2 regions of the Bradyrhizobium sp. CAR08 genome follow, and region 2 is predicted to be linked to the other one. Evidence: riboswitches for the same ligand, from Rfam matches in the RefSeq annotation. Region 2 holds a riboswitch; the other holds the start of a gene.
The links. Region 2 has a riboswitch for S-adenosylmethionine ahead of metX (homoserine O-acetyltransferase MetX). Riboswitches for the same ligand answer to the same signal wherever they lie in the genome.
Positions count from the first base shown of each region.

Region 1: another riboswitch for S-adenosylmethionine. It lies ahead of ACIPUD_RS22260 (O-succinylhomoserine sulfhydrylase); the one in region 2 lies ahead of metX (homoserine O-acetyltransferase MetX).

Region 1 covers NZ_JBIXJX010000010.1:217,600-225,074, forward strand. Annotated here, with positions in the region: gene ACIPUD_RS22240 (MATE family efflux transporter) at 1-852, opposite strand, end outside; gene ACIPUD_RS22245 (hypothetical protein) at 1,016-2,065, opposite strand; gene ACIPUD_RS22250 (PAS domain-containing protein) at 2,170-2,598, opposite strand; gene ACIPUD_RS22255 (2'-deoxycytidine 5'-triphosphate deaminase) at 2,776-3,912, opposite strand; SAM riboswitch at 3,993-4,072, shown strand; gene ACIPUD_RS22260 (O-succinylhomoserine sulfhydrylase) at 4,143-5,339, shown strand; gene ACIPUD_RS22265 (SGNH/GDSL hydrolase family protein) at 5,454-6,446, opposite strand; gene ACIPUD_RS22270 (SGNH/GDSL hydrolase family protein) at 6,459-7,238, opposite strand; gene ACIPUD_RS22275 (OpgC domain-containing protein) at 7,238-7,475, opposite strand, start outside.
Region 2 covers NZ_JBIXJX010000005.1:136,556-144,030, forward strand. Annotated here, with positions in the region: gene hisC (histidinol-phosphate transaminase) at 1-630, opposite strand, end outside; gene ACIPUD_RS13040 (chorismate mutase) at 665-1,513, opposite strand; SAM riboswitch at 1,718-1,797, shown strand; gene metX (homoserine O-acetyltransferase MetX) at 1,888-3,090, shown strand; gene metW (methionine biosynthesis protein MetW) at 3,103-3,765, shown strand; gene ACIPUD_RS13055 (alpha/beta fold hydrolase) at 3,817-4,680, opposite strand; gene ACIPUD_RS13060 (TIGR02594 family protein) at 4,880-5,695, shown strand; gene ACIPUD_RS13065 (MOSC domain-containing protein) at 5,808-6,596, opposite strand; gene clpB (ATP-dependent chaperone ClpB) at 6,854-7,475, shown strand, end outside.

The DNA of each region.
Region 1 (7,475 bases), on a different contig from region 2:
AGTGAAGATCGAGATCGTCAGCACCGATTGCAGCGGCGAGAAGCAGGCGATGGCGCCCACTTTGAGGATGTCGAAAAACATCGCCCATTGGATGCGAAGTCCGCGCAGCTTCGGCGTCACGCGGGCGCGGCCGGAGAACAGGTACCAGCCCATCACGCCGATATTCATGCAATAGGCAATCAGCGCGCCGGCGGCGACGCCGCGCATGCCGAATTGCGGCACCGGACCGAGGCCGAGGCCAAGCGTGCCACCGAGCACGATCTGCCAGGCCGCGGAATTGAGGATCAACAGCGACGGCAGCTTCATGTTGCCGGTGCCGCGCAGGACGCCGGCCATGGTGTTGAGCAGCCAGGGCAGCACGGCGCCGCCGAAAAACACCTGGGTGTAGGCGATCGCATGCGTCAGCACGTCGCCGCGGCCGCCGAGCATCTCAAGCACCTTGGGCCCGAAGATCAGCATGCCCAGCATGAAGACGAGGCCGAAGCTGATGCCGATCAGCAGCGCGTGCGCGGCGAGCGTCCCGGCACGCTCGCGATCGCCCGCGCCGAGCGCGCGCGCGATGGCGGAGGCCACCGCGCCGCCCATCGCACCGCCTGACATGGTCATGGTCAGGATCACTGTCGGAAACACCAGCGCCATCGCGGCCAGCGCTTCCACGCCGAGCCGTCCGATATAGGAGGTCTCCGCAATTACCGTGCAAGTGCCGGCTGAGAGCGCGACCACGTTGGGCCAGGCCAGCCCGAGCAGCGTGCGCAGGATCGGCCCGTCCATCAGCGCGCTCCTCACGGGGCGCGGAGGCGGCGGCAGCGGACGCTCTTGTTCATCGACCGGGATTTCGGCGATGTCTGACATGTCCTCTCCGGGCAAAGCGCCATTTCCGGCGCAGCAATGCTTGGGTGTGCCAATGAATTGGTTCGCGCCCAGGGCGCAACAAGAGGCTTGTTAGCACGACGCGCAGCGATTCCTCCTGCGCTAGGTGCAGGCGTGCCCTGCGGCAGCGCGGTGACGCCGTCGTTTACCAGATGCGCCAGAGCAATGGCGGACGGCCGCTCGGTGTCGCGGACAGGTGCACGCCGATGTGCCGGCCGCACCCGGCCGCAAGCCCCTCGAACAACCCCGCCAGCACCTTGGCGCAAGCGGGGTGGTTATCGGCGACGTCTTCCATCAACCTCCAGCTCTGCTGACGGATTTCGAACGTGCCCTCGGATTGCGTCGTCTCAGCCGCATCGTCCTGCGCGACAAACAGCGCTTTGAGGAACGTCGCGAATTCGCTCGCACCGCCGCGACCCATCGACAGCGCCGCAGCGACCTCATCGAAATATTGCATCCCGATCAGCTTGCCCGTGAGGTGCAGAAGATAGCCCGCATCCTCCGGACCGAACAGCTGCACCATCACGGGCGCGGCGGTGCGCACATATTCCATGGCGTAGTTGCGATAGGCTTTTTCCAGTCTCGGCCTTGGCCAGCTTGCGACCGGCAACGCCGGAGCCGCGGCTGCATCGAACAGCGGGGCTTCGAGGTGCCGCGCGAACACGAGGCGCTGGTCGAGCTCGAGGGGCTGGTCATGTTGATAATAGTAGCCTTCGAGCCCGTCCTGGCCGTCGACGCTCTGCTTGGTGCAGACGAACCCCAATCTGGTATCGCCGAGCGCCACGCCGTTGTTGGCGTGCCAGCCGCGCAGCATCGCGCGCGAGACTTCGCCCGGCACGCCGCAGATGGCAGTGCCTTTCCAGATCCAGCGCGGCGGCGGATAGCGGATCCAGGCTTTGCGGTCGCTCTCATACATGTATTCGACGTGCACGCCGCCGATCCAGTTCGAGAGATAGTGATATTGCGCGGCTGCCACGGCGGGCGGCAGATGGCTCAGCCCGAGCTTCTCCAGCCCCGGCAGGAAGCGCTCCTGCTGCTGGCGGCGGAACACGCGAAAGACGAACTCCGCAGCATCTGCCGTGCCGCGACGCGTGACCACGGTGAGGATCAGACCGGTGAAGTAGGCGTGATAGAGATCGGCAACCGCGCGCCAGCGTTTCCATTGAGCTTCCTGCGCGGGGTCTGGTGCGGTCATGTTCGCTCCCGATCGTTGTTCTGATCGAGTGTGTCACTGCATCCGGTGACGGACAAGTTGAGCCGCACGCAGGGAGCCCTGCACGCCGGCGCGCCAATTCCGCATCACGAATTTTGCGCAGGCTTAGTTTGCGAGGCTTTGGCGGCACGCTCGCGCTCGACGCGCTCGGTGACGTCGCGTGCCATCGCCACCGATCCTTGCACCACTCCAGCGGCGTCCCGCACCAGCGCAAAGGTCATCTCGATGTAGAGCTTGCGTCCGTCCTTGTGCAGCGCGCGGGTCAGTGTCGGCTTGCCCGCAAGCTTCATCGCGCCGCTGGCAAGCGCGGCCTCAAAACCTTTCCAGTGCGCGGCGCGCAGATGTTCGGGAATGATCAGGTCGAGATTCTGGCCCAGCGCTTCGTCCGCCGAGAAGCCGAACAGTGCGGACGATGCGCGGTTCCAGCGCATGATCGTGCCGGAGCGATCCGAATAGATCAGCGCGTCGGCGACGTCGTCGAGGATTCTTGCGTCGAGTTCGGATTGATCTGTCATTTCGCCACCTCGGACGTAGCCCGGATTCACTTCCCATCTTGACACAGATTCGGTGTCATCGCCCGACTTGATCGGGCGATCCAGTATTCCAGAGGCGGATGTGATCGAACCAATAGGCTACGGCGTACTGGATGCCCCGGTCAAGCCGAGGCATGACAGCGGAAGGTGAGGCTATCCCTACACCCGGAAATGCTTGCTCAGCTTCAGGCCCTGCGCCTGGTAGTTCGAGCCGATGCGCTGGCCGTACATGGCGTCGGGGCGGGCCAGCATCTTCTCGTAGACGAGGCGGCCGACGATCTGGCCGTGCTCGAGGATGAACGGCACCTCGCGCGAGCGCACTTCGAGCACGGCGCGCGACCCCAACCCGCCGGCGCCGGCATAGCCAAAGCCGGGATCGAAGAATCCGGCGTAGTGCACGCGGAACTCACCGACCAGCGGATCGAATGGCACCATCTCCGCGGCGTAATCGGGCGGCACCTGCACCGCCTCTTTCGACGCGAGGATATAGAACTCGCCGGGATCGAGGATCAGGCTGCCGTCGGGACGGGCCGAGATCGGCTCCCAGAAGTCCTCGACGGAATAGCCGGCGCGGCGATCGACGTCGATGACGCCGGTGTGGCGCTTGGCGCGGTAGCCGACGAAGCCGCCGCTCTTCTCGCCGGAGAGATCAACAGAGACGGCGACGCCGCCGGTGAGGTCGGCATCGTCGATATCGACGAGACGCTCGGTCGCGTGCAGCGCCTCGAGGTCGTCGATGTTGAGGATGGCATCGCCGGTGCGGAAGCGCACCTGGCTCAGGCGCGAGCCCTCGCTGACCAGCACCGGAAACGTCTTCGGGCTGATCTCGGCATAGAGCGGGCCGTGATAGCCGGCACCGATCATGTCGAAGCGGCGGGTGCCGTCGGCGATCACGCGGGTGAAGACGTCGAGCCGGCCGGTCGAGCTCTTCGGGTTGGCGGCCGCGACGATTTCCGGCGGCAGCGCGAGGCTTTCAAGCAGCGGCACGATGTAGACGCAGTTGGTCTCCAGCACCGCGCCGTCGGCGAGGCTGAACTCGTGCAGCTTCAACTCGTCGATGCGCTCGGCGACCGTGGCGCCGGGACCGGGCAGGAAGCTGGCGCGAACGCGATAGGCGATATCGCCAAGACGCAAATCGAGGCTCGCCGGCTGGATCTGGCTTTCGACGAAGTCGTAAGCGGGCAGGATGAGACCGCCCTCCGCCATCGCCGCGATCATGCGGTCGGGCAGGATACCATTGGCGTCGGCGGCGACCGTGAACGTCAACCCGGGGTCCTCATCAGGGATCAAACACATCCCGACATGCGGGAAATATGAGCGTTTTACGGCTATCCGATGGACGTCTTGACGGAAAGGGCATTGCGGAATATGAGCATGACTTATCCCGTGGTGATTTGAGCCGGCCGGCTTGCAGCCACGTTAAATAAGTCGCTAAACAGGCCGGGGACCTCTGTGATCCCGGCCCGTGGAGATATTCCAGGCCGGTTTTTTTGTGACCATTCTCGATGGTCACTTCAGGAGGTCCTATGTCGAAGTCCCCGGCGCCAACCGCCCACTACCGTCCCGAAACTCGCCTGGTTCATTCCGGCACCTTACGCTCGCAATATGGCGAGACGTCGGAGTCGCTGTTCCTGACCCAGGGCTACGTCTACAACAGCGCTGAGGAGTGCGAGGCGCGGTTCAAGGGCGAGGACCCCGGCTTCATCTATTCACGCTACTCCAATCCGACCATCTCGATGTTCGAGCGCCGCATGATCGAGCTCGAAGGCGCCGAAGCGGCACGTTCGGCCGCGACCGGCATGGCCGCGGTGACGACCGCGATCCTGGCGCCGCTCAAGGCCGGCGATCACGTCGTGGCCTCGCGCGCGCTGTTCGGCTCGTGTCTCTACGTCGTGCAGGATTTACTGCCGCGCTACGGCATCGAGACCACGCTGGTCGACGGCCTCGATCTCGACCAGTGGCAGCGCGCCATGAAGCCGAACACCAAGACGTTCTTCCTGGAGAGCCCGACCAATCCGACGCTCGACGTGCTCGACATTCCCGGCATTGCCGAGATCGCGCATAGTGGCGGCGCGCGGCTCGTCGTCGACAACGTGTTCGCCACCCCGATCTGGCAGAGCCCGCTCGCGCTCGGCGCCGACGTCGTGGTCTATTCCGCGACCAAGCACATCGACGGCCAGGGCCGCTGTCTCGGCGGCATCATCCTGTCCTCGGAAGCGTTCATCGCCGAGCACATCCACAATTTCATGCGCCAGACCGGCCCGTCGATCTCGCCGTTCAACGCCTGGGTCCTGCTCAAGGGGCTGGAGACGCTCGCCGTGCGCGTGCGCGCGCAGACCGAGACGGCGGCGCGCATCGCGGACGTGCTGGCGAGCCATCCGAAGATTTCGCGGCTGGTGTTTCCCGGCCGCGCCGATCATCCGCAGGCTGCATTGGTGAAGAAGCAGATGCGCGGCGGCTCGACGCTGGTCGGCCTCGAGGTCAAGGGCGGCAAGCAGGAGGCGTTCCGCGTGCTCAACGAGCTCAAGCTCGCCAAGATCTCGAACAATCTCGGCGACGCCAAGAGCCTCGTCACCCATCCCGCGACCACGACGCATCAGCGTTTGAAGCCGGAGGACCGCGCCGCGCTCGGCATCAGCGAAGGATTCATCCGCTTCTCGGCAGGCCTCGAGCACGCGGACGATCTGATCGAGGATCTGACCGCGGCGCTGGAGAAGGCGTAGCCACGCATTCGACATCGTAGGGTGGGCAAAGCAAGCGTGCCACCATTCACGATCACAGTGCCGCTGGATGGTGGGCACGGCGCGAAGAGCGCGCCTTTGCCCACCCTGCAGCAGCTACATCGGCCGATAGGTCCGCACGTCCGCGGGCACGTTCACGCCGAGCTTGATCTGGCCGACGGAGCGGATGATGTCGTCGCCGAGGAGCTGGGCGAAGCAGGCATAGCCCCAATCGTTCATGTGCAGTCCGTCCGCGATCACGAAACTCTCGACCGGAAGGGATTGCTTCTCGTGCCAGTCGCGCATCACCTCGAAGCGCGGGAAGATACCGACGTGACGGAGCTCGGCGACCTTGCCGAGCAGCTTCACCATCTTGCCGGCGCTCTCGGCGCGCTGGTTGACCGCGGGCGAATATTGCGGATCGACCAGCACGATGTCGGTGCCGCCGGTGGCCTGGATGCGAGCGATGCCGTCCTCGACCAGTTTGGCGGTCTCGCCAGGATCGAGATTGCGCAGCACGGCATTGGTGCCGACCTGCCAGATCACCAGATCCGGATGCACGTCGATCACCTCTTTCTGGAGACGCTTCATCATCTCGGGCGCATCCTCGCCGCCGACGCCGGCATTGACGACGGTGATGTCGGCGGTCGGATAGTGCCGGTGCAGCTGCGCGGCAAGGCGATTGGGATAGTTGAACTCCGGCGAGCTCGCGCCGAATCCCGCGGTCGACGACGAGCCGAACGCGACGATGACGACGGGCTGGCCGGCGACGAGCTTGCCCGCGACATGCGGCAGCGAGCCCATCGCCTTCGAGCCGCCCTTCGGCGACAGGCAGGGCACGCGGCTAAAGATGTCGCCGGCGGATTTCGCGACCTGCTTCACCTTGTCGATGGCGCGCGCCGTGATGCCGCGCTGGTCGGGGGACGTCGCTGCGACGGTGGTCTGGGACGGTGAAGCGGGAGCCGGATCAGCCGACTGCTGCGGGGCCGGTGTTGCCTGCGCGGCCTGCGTCTGCGCGTGGGACTGCGAGGCCGGACTCAGCAACAGCAGCACCGCTGCTGCGGGCACAGCCAGCCATGCCGTCAGGCAAAAAGGGCGGAGAGAACTCATTAACGCTAGACCTCAATTTTGCTGCTGGGCCGGCTCCAGATGGGCAGCGTCGATCAGGAACTGTGCCAACGCCCGGCCAAGGCAATCATGGACCTGCTTCGCCAACTCGGGGCCGCGCGACGGGCTGAATAGGTCGAACTGGCCCTGATCATTCCACTGCCGCATGATCGCGAACCGATCGAACAGCGGAATATCGTGCTCCTGCGCCACCACCCGCATATTGTCGAGGTATGGCGGCACCGAGATCATGGTTTCGGTACGCGGACTGTATTGCAAATTCATCAAGACGACGTCAGCCCCTGCCTTTTGCAACGCAACAACCCCTTCGGTCACCGCGCCACGAAAATCATCGGGATCGATGGCTCGGATAGCATCGACAGTCCCGGTCTGCCAGATGACCAAAGTAGGCGTTTTTGCTTCCATCAGCTTAACGAAGCTGGCAGCCGCCTCCTCGGCCGTTTTCTTGCTCTGTATTTCTACGGAGACGTGCACAATCTCGGACGGCGGCAGCTTGTCCTTCAGGATGGCCTGCATCCGCGCCGGATAAGAGGCGTCCTCGGAAGCCGGAATCGTGGTCGAGCGACTGCCGATGACCAGGATTTCGAGCGGCTTGCCGGCCTTCACGGCATCGGCGACCTTGGGAAGCTGGCTTTCGCTGGTGAGCAGATAGGACGGCACTTCACAGGCTGCGGGCGCGGCTGAAGCAGCCGGCGCAGCATCGTCCGCGCGCGCCGGAGGCGCGGCGAGACCACCGCACAGCAGGATCAGGCTCAGGAAAACCTTCGCCTTCATCAGCCCCCTCCCGCCATATCGGCGCTGCCGACGGCGCTTTTGGTTTTCGAACCGCTCTTGTCAGCCACCCGCTTGTACCACGAAATCAGCCAGGCCATGGCCCACATGATCAGGATTCCGGAGAGACTTATTAGCGCATGCATGACCGGGCCGCCCGAGACTTCGGCCAGGATGAAATGGCCGGCAAAGGCGAGGAAGACGCCGAGACAGAATATCTCCAGGGAATGCGAGCCGCAC
Region 2 (7,475 bases):
GGTGGTCGCGACCAGCTCGATCCCCATCTCGTAATCGTTGCGCGAGACGTAGTCGCAATAGGCTGCGTCCAGCACCAGCAGCACGTGCGAGGGCAGGCCGGCGCGCAGGCGCTTGACCTCGTCGAACGGCACATAGGTGCCGGTCGGATTGTTGGGGTTGGCGAGCCAGACCAGCTTTGTCTTCGGCGTCACCGCCTTGAGGATGGCGTCGACATCGCAGGTGAGGTTCTTCTCGGCCGCGATGACATTCTTCGCGCCGACCGCCATGGTCGCGATCGGATAGACTAGAAAGCCGTGCGTGGTCGAGATCGCCTCGTCACCGTGGCTGAGATAGGTGTGGGCGAGCAGGTTGAGGATCTCGTCCGAGCCGGCGCCGCAGATGATGCGGTTGGGATCGAGCCCGAAGGTGCGCCCGATTGCTTCGCGCAGCACGCGCGAGGTTCCTTCCGGATAGTCTTCCAGATGATCCGCCACCTGCTTGAACGCCTCGCGCGCCTTCGGCGAGGGCCCGAACGGCGTCTCGTTGGCCGAGAGCTTGAACACCTTGCGGCCGGGCTCTGCCACCGGGGTCTTGCCGGGCGTATAGGGCGCAATATCGAGAATGCCGGGATTCGGCACGGGGCGGGACATCTTCAACTCCGGACTGGCTTAAGCGGTTCGCGACTTACGATTTCGACCCGGTCGGGGGCACCGTATAGCGCGTTGCGTGGCTGCCGACGAGGGCCGTGGAGCGCACCGAGGCCCCCGCTTCGATCAGGGCAGCCTTGATCTTGTCGATGCTGCTTGTCGCGGTGACCGAGACCAGCAGCGCGGCGCCGTCGAAGGCGGTGTCGGGCACCGCCACGATCTCGGCGAGCGGCGACAGGGCGCGCGCGACCTCCGCATTCCACCCAGAGACGCCTACGCTGAAGGTCTCGACCTCCGTCACCAGCGCGCTGTCGGCGACGCGCGAGACCGCGAACACGGGCAACGCCGCCGGATGGTCGGCGCGCTCGACGAAGGGCAGCCGCGCGATGATCTTTGGCGCGCCAGCTTCTTCCAGCGACAGCCACCACGGCGTGCGGCTCGAGGTCGCCGAGACCAGCGCCAGATCGCCCTTGGACTTCGCGACGGCCTCGACCGCCGCCTGCGCGCTGAAATGCGCGACGTAAGGCACGGTGAAGCCGAAATGGAATCGCGCGGAATCGCGCATGGCCGGCTCGCTCGCCGAGATGTCGGCGTGGACCGAGAACGGGGCCTGGACATAGGTGAAGGTCGCGATGATGACGCGCCAGATGCTCTCGACCGTGTCGAGCGGCAGGATGCCGCGATGACGCTGCACGAGGTCGCGCATCATGGAGGCCTCGCGTGCCGGGCGGAACGCCGAGCCGACCTCCTGGGTCTGCTTCACCTGGATCAGGCGGTCGATGATGTCGCCGCGTTGCATCAGCAGGCGATGCATGCCTTCGTCGATCGCGTCGATCTCCTTACGCAATTCCTGGAGTGATGGTGGCGCGGGCGGACGTTGGGACATGTCTGACAGGTGCTGCTGAGAGGCGTTCCAATGCGGATCAGTCGAGCCGTCACCGCTGTGATGGATATCCTGATTAGGCAGTCGGGGCTGCGAAAGCAAAGAGAAATGCAAAGAGAAATCGGGCCCTTTCCGCCCGTGGCGCGACAGGCGAATTTGGCTGATCCGGGCCGTGACTTGACGAAAACCGTCCAAGACGGTAGTTTTTACCCGTTCCGTGGTCATTTGAGCCGGCCGGCTTGCAGCCACGTTAAAAAACTCGCTAAACAGGCCGGGGACGCTTTCGATCCCGGCCGAACCTATCGTTCAGGCCGGGTTTTTCATGGCCTGATGTCAATGCGGTCACTTCTACGATCGCAAACGAGGTCGATGGTCAGATGGTTGGCGTCCAGTCCATTCCGAGTCCCGCGATCACCGCCGACGAGCGGTCGCACGAGGTGGATCATCCGAGTTCGCACGTCGCGCAGTTCGGCTCGGAGCAGCCGCTGCGGCTCGACTGCGGGGTCGATCTCAGCCCGTTCCAGATCGCCTACCAGACCTACGGCGAGCTGAATGCCGATCGCTCCAACGCGATCCTGATCTGCCATGCGCTGACCGGCGACCAGCACGTCGCCAACGTGCACCCTGTCACCGGCAAGCCCGGCTGGTGGGAGACCTTGGTCGGCCCCGGCCGGCCGCTCGATCCCAACGAATATTTTATCATCTGCTCCAACGTGATCGGCGGCTGCATGGGCTCGACCGGCCCGGCCTCGATCAATCCCGCGACCGGCAAGGTTTGGGGGCTCGATTTCCCCGTCATCACCATCCCCGACATGGTGCGCGCGCAGGCGATGCTGATCGACCGGCTCGGCATCGACACGCTGTTCGCGGTCGTCGGCGGCTCGATGGGCGGCATGCAAGTGCTGCAATGGACTGCGGCGTATCCGAGTCGCGTGTTCTCCGCGCTGGCGATTGCCTGCTCGACACGACACTCGGCGCAGAACATCGCGTTCCACGAGCTTGGCCGCCAGGCGGTGATGGCCGACCCCGACTGGCACCATGGCGGCTATGCCGATCGAGGCATCCATCCGCATCGTGGCCTCGCTGTCGCCCGGATGGCGGCGCACATCACCTATCTCTCCGACGCCGCGCTGCATCGAAAATTCGGGCGGCGCATGCAGGACCGCGAGCTGCCGACTTTCTCTTTTGACGCCGACTTCCAGGTTGAGTCCTATCTGCGCTACCAGGGCTCGTCCTTCGTCGAGCGCTTCGACGCCAACTCCTATCTCTATCTGACCCGCGCGATGGACTATTTCGACATCGCCGCCGACCACGGCGGTGTGCTGGCGAAGGCGTTCGCGGGAATCCAGACCCGCTTCTGCGTGGTCTCCTTCACCAGCGACTGGCTGTTCCCGACCTCGGAATCGCGCGCGCTGGTGCACGCGCTGAATGCGTCGAGCGCGCGGGTGTCGTTCGCCGAAATCGAGACCGATCGCGGTCACGACGCCTTCCTGCTCGACGTGCCCGAATTCCTTGATATCTCCCGCGCCTTCCTGCAATCGGCAGGCAAGGCGCGCGGGCTCACCGCCAATAATGCTTAAGGACGGCTAGTCATGTCTGTACAGGAAGCGTTGCCGCTGGGCGGCCTTGCGACCGGGCAGCCCGGTGATTTTCGCGCGGACCATGTGCTGGTGGCCAACATGGTCAAGCCGGGCTCGAAGGTGCTCGACGTCGGCTGCGGCGAGGGCGACCTGCTCCAACTGCTGGAAACCCGCGGCGTCGACGGCCGCGGCATCGAGCTGTCGCGCGAGGGCGTCAACCGCTGCGTCGCCAAGGGTCTTGCGGTGGTGCAGGGCGATGCCGACACCGACCTCGTGAATTATCCGGATGACGCCTTCGACTACGTGATCCTGTCGCAGACGTTGCAGGCGACGCGGCAGCCGAAAGTGGTGCTGGAGAATTTGCTGCGCATCGGCCGCCGCGCCATCGTGTCGTTCCCGAATTTCGGCTTCTGGAAGATGCGGCTCCAGCTCCTGATCGGCGGCCACATGCCGCGCACGGAGAACCTGCCGGCAAGCTGGTATGACACCGCCAACATCCATTTCTGCACCATCAAGGATTTCGTCGAGCTCTGCGACGCGATCGACGTCAAGATGGAACGTGCCGAGGCGCTCGACCTCTACGGCCGTCCGCTGCGGCTGCGGATGCCCTGGTGGGTGTGGAATCTGTTCGGCGAGCAGGGCGTGTTTCTGCTGACGCGGGGCGGCAGGAAGTAGGCCGGCCCGTTACCCCATCTACGCGACCCAGTACCTGGTGACGCCTTCGCGCTAATGCGCCGCCAGTGACCTCGGGTCGCGCACCGGCCATCTTCCCGCTTCCACCAGCGTGACGAACCGTTCCACCGTTTCGTTGAACAGCGCTGGCTCTTCGAGATTGAGGACGTGGCCGGACTTTGGAAACATGGCGAGCCCTGCCGCCGGCAGATGCTTCTTCAGGAACAGGCTTGCGCCCACGCACGGATCGTCCTCGTCGCCGCAGATGATGAGTGCCGGCGTCGTGGCCGCTCTGATCGCGTCCGTCATCGTAAAGATCGAGGGACGGCCGGCCTGGAAGCCGCGCATCGTCCGCGCTGATCCCTTGGCGTCGTGCCGCGCCAGGGCGGCATAAAAATCGGCGTGACCGCGCGGGTCCTTCACCAGGAAGGGAATCCGGCTCGGCGCCTCGCGCGTGACTTTTGCGACTTCGGCTGAGCCGAGCATCTCGAATTGCTCCGCGTTGGCGCGGCACTGCTGGCGCCAAGCGTCGAGGTTCTCGATCTCCGAGCCCGAGCCGACGCCGGCGAGCGTCATCGACAGCGCACGTTGGGGCGCGTTGAGCCCGATCTGGAGCGACGAATAGGCGCCCATCGAGAGGCCGACGAAGTGCGCGCGATCGATCTTCAGATGATCGAGCACCGCGAGCGCATCGGTGTAGAAATGCGTGTAGCCGTAGACCTCGCCATCAGGCACGTCCGATGGCGTGTAGCCGCGTGCGGAATAGGTGATGCAGCGATGGCCGCGCGAGAAGTAGCGCATCTGCGGCTCCCAATTGGTGTAGTCGGCCGCGAATTCGTGCAGAAAAATAATCGGCGTGCCCGTGCCCGCTTCTTCGAAATAGAGTCGACAATTGTCCTTCGTGAGGGCGTGAGGCATCCGGTTTTCTCCCTGAGGTGGCTGCGGCTTTGGAATGCCGTCCTGCGGTCAGCGCATACGATGGTAGCACTTATTAATCATCGTCCAGATTCTTAGGGGCCGCGTCTTGTTCTCGCCACATCAGGATACTGATACAGCCCGCGGATGTCGGCCACCGCACGGGCCGACGGGGAAGTGGGGTGTCAACGAAGGATGAAGAATGTTCGAGTTGTTTGCGTCTCGCCTGTCGCGCTGTGTCGTTGCGCTGGCTGTTTTCTTCGCGGCGTTCGCCGCCTTCACTTCTCCGGCGTCAGCACGACCTCATCGTCATAGCGCAGAGCGGCACGCTTACGCGCATCACGCCAGCAGACATCATCATTACCGGCATGCACGCGGCTCGCGCTTCGAGCGCGGCGCGGCGCAATTGCAGGCGAACGGCTTCGGCAACACCTTCGCCAGCTATGATCCGAACGCCAATAGCGGCGGCATCGCCATAAGCGGCAGCGCTGGAATGGCTATGAGCGGCAGTGGTGGAATGGCCATGAGCGGCAACGCTGGAATGGTTACCAGCGGTGAGATGACCACGCGCGCCAGCCGTCGAATTATGAGGCGTGGAGGTGGGATAGCCACTAACGCGAATGACGGCGGCATGGCCAATAGCGCGACGAGCGGCGGCGGCTTCGGCGGTGGGTCGGGCCTCGTGTCCGAGGCACGCCGCTATGTCGGCGGCAATCCGACCGGTCGCGGTAGCCTGTGGTGCGCGCGCTTCATGAACATGGTGCTCGAAAAGACCGGTCATCGTGGCACCGGCTCCGACATGGCGAATTCGTTCGCGCATTACGGCACGCGCGTGTCCGGTCCGCAGGTCGGCGCCATCGCAGTGATGTCGCGTGGTGGCCGGGGCGGTCATGTCGGCATCATCACCGGTGTCGACGCGCAGGGCAATCCGATCATGATCTCCGGCAACAACGGCAACCGCGTTCGCGAAGCACCGGTCTCGCGCGGCCGGATCTATGCGTATGTGATGCCGAACTGACGGCCGTCATTGCGAGGAGCGAAGCGACGAAGCAATCCAGACTGTCTCCGCGGGCGCATTCCTGGATTGCTTCGCTTCGCTCGCAATGGCGGAGCGGGGCCAGCGCGCAGCGTCACACCAGCTTCGGCTGTTCCAATGCAACCGCGTCGCCCACGCCGATGTCGCCTTCAGCGATCACCTCGGCATAGATGCCGCAGTCCATGTGGCCGAGATTGCTCGAGAGCGTGGCGGGGATTTCGAGATCGCGCTTGGCGGTATCAGGGTCGACATTGGTGGCCGGGCAGCGCTTGATGCGCTTGACCACTTGCAGCCGGGCCTGTCCGATCGCGAGCGTCTGGCCGACGAGGTCGAGCTCGGACCAGGCCGGCCAGCCCTTCACGTAGAGATTGGCGCGGAAGCGTAGCGGGTGGACGGCGGCGCCGCCGAGCATGGTCTCGAGCGCGCGGACGCTGTCGAGATTGATGATGGACACGACCTTGCGGGCGACGTCTGAAAAGCTGTGGTCGCGGCCGGACAGGATCTTGGGCGGGCCCTTCAGCTCCGGCTGAAAATTTTCCCTGAAATAGTCCTCGATGGCGGCGCGCCCGGCGGCGGTCTCGAGATCGCCGCTGGCGACGATCTGGCCGTCCTTGCGGATGGTCAGGCAATTGGTCGCGTCCTCGAACCGGCTGTCGAGCGAAGCTAGCCGCTCATTCCGCGCCAGCATCAGGAACTGGATCTTCGGCTTCCACTGCGGTGCTTCCGGATCGAAGCCGCTCGGGCCGTTCTCGATGGCGTAGCGGCGGTCGGCGGGCAGGGTCTGGCCGGCTCGCAGGGAGACGCGGGGCAGGGCCTCCGGCGTCAGGCCCTTGATCGGGTAGCGGTAGAGCCCGGTGATCTCGGCGGTCTGGCTGATTGTCATTGCGCTGGGTGTCATGCCGCTACTTAGGGGATTCGGCCCACCGGCGCCAAGCGGGCGGATCCGCGCACGAAATTGTGAACTCGCCTCTTCCGGTCCGAGGCCTCGCTTCCCACATCTGGGTCAGGCCGGCGCCAGCGCCGGCTGATAACGACCGTTGCCGGTTGAGAAACGTCAATGCGGTAATCGGAAACCCAATGAAGATGCCGTTTGGAGTGCCTTTGAGGGCTCCAGGGGCAGGCCGAGGGAAAGACCACGAAATGAACATCGAAAAATATACCGAACGCTCCAGAGGCTTCGTCCAGTCCGCGCAGTCGCTTGCGGTGCGCGAAGGGCACCAGCAGTTTTCGACCCTGCACGTCCTGAAGGTGCTGCTGGACGACAATGAAGGCCTCGCTGCCGGCCTGATCGACCGCGCCGGCGGCAATTCCCGCGCAATCCTGAAGGCGACCGAGGACGCCCTGAACAAGGTGCCGAAGGTCTCTGGCGGCGGAGCCGGCCAGATCTATCTGGCGCCCGAACTCGCGCGCACCTTCGACGCCGCCGAAAAGGCTGGCGAGAAGGCCGGCGACAGCTTTGTCACCGTCGAGCGGCTGCTGCTCGGCCTGGCGCTGGAGAAGACCAGCGAGGCGGGCGCGATCCTGGCCAAGGGCGGCGTCACCCCGCAAAACCTCAACGCGGCGATCGAAGCGCTGCGCAAGGGCCGAACGGCGGACTCCGCCACGGCCGAGAACGCGTATGACGCGCTGAAGAAATATGCCCGCGACCTCACTCAGGCGGCGCGCGACGGCAAGCTCGACCCGGTCATCGGCCGCGACGAGGAGATCCGCCGCACGATCCAGGTGCTGTCGCGCCGGACCAAGAACAATCCCGTCCTGATCG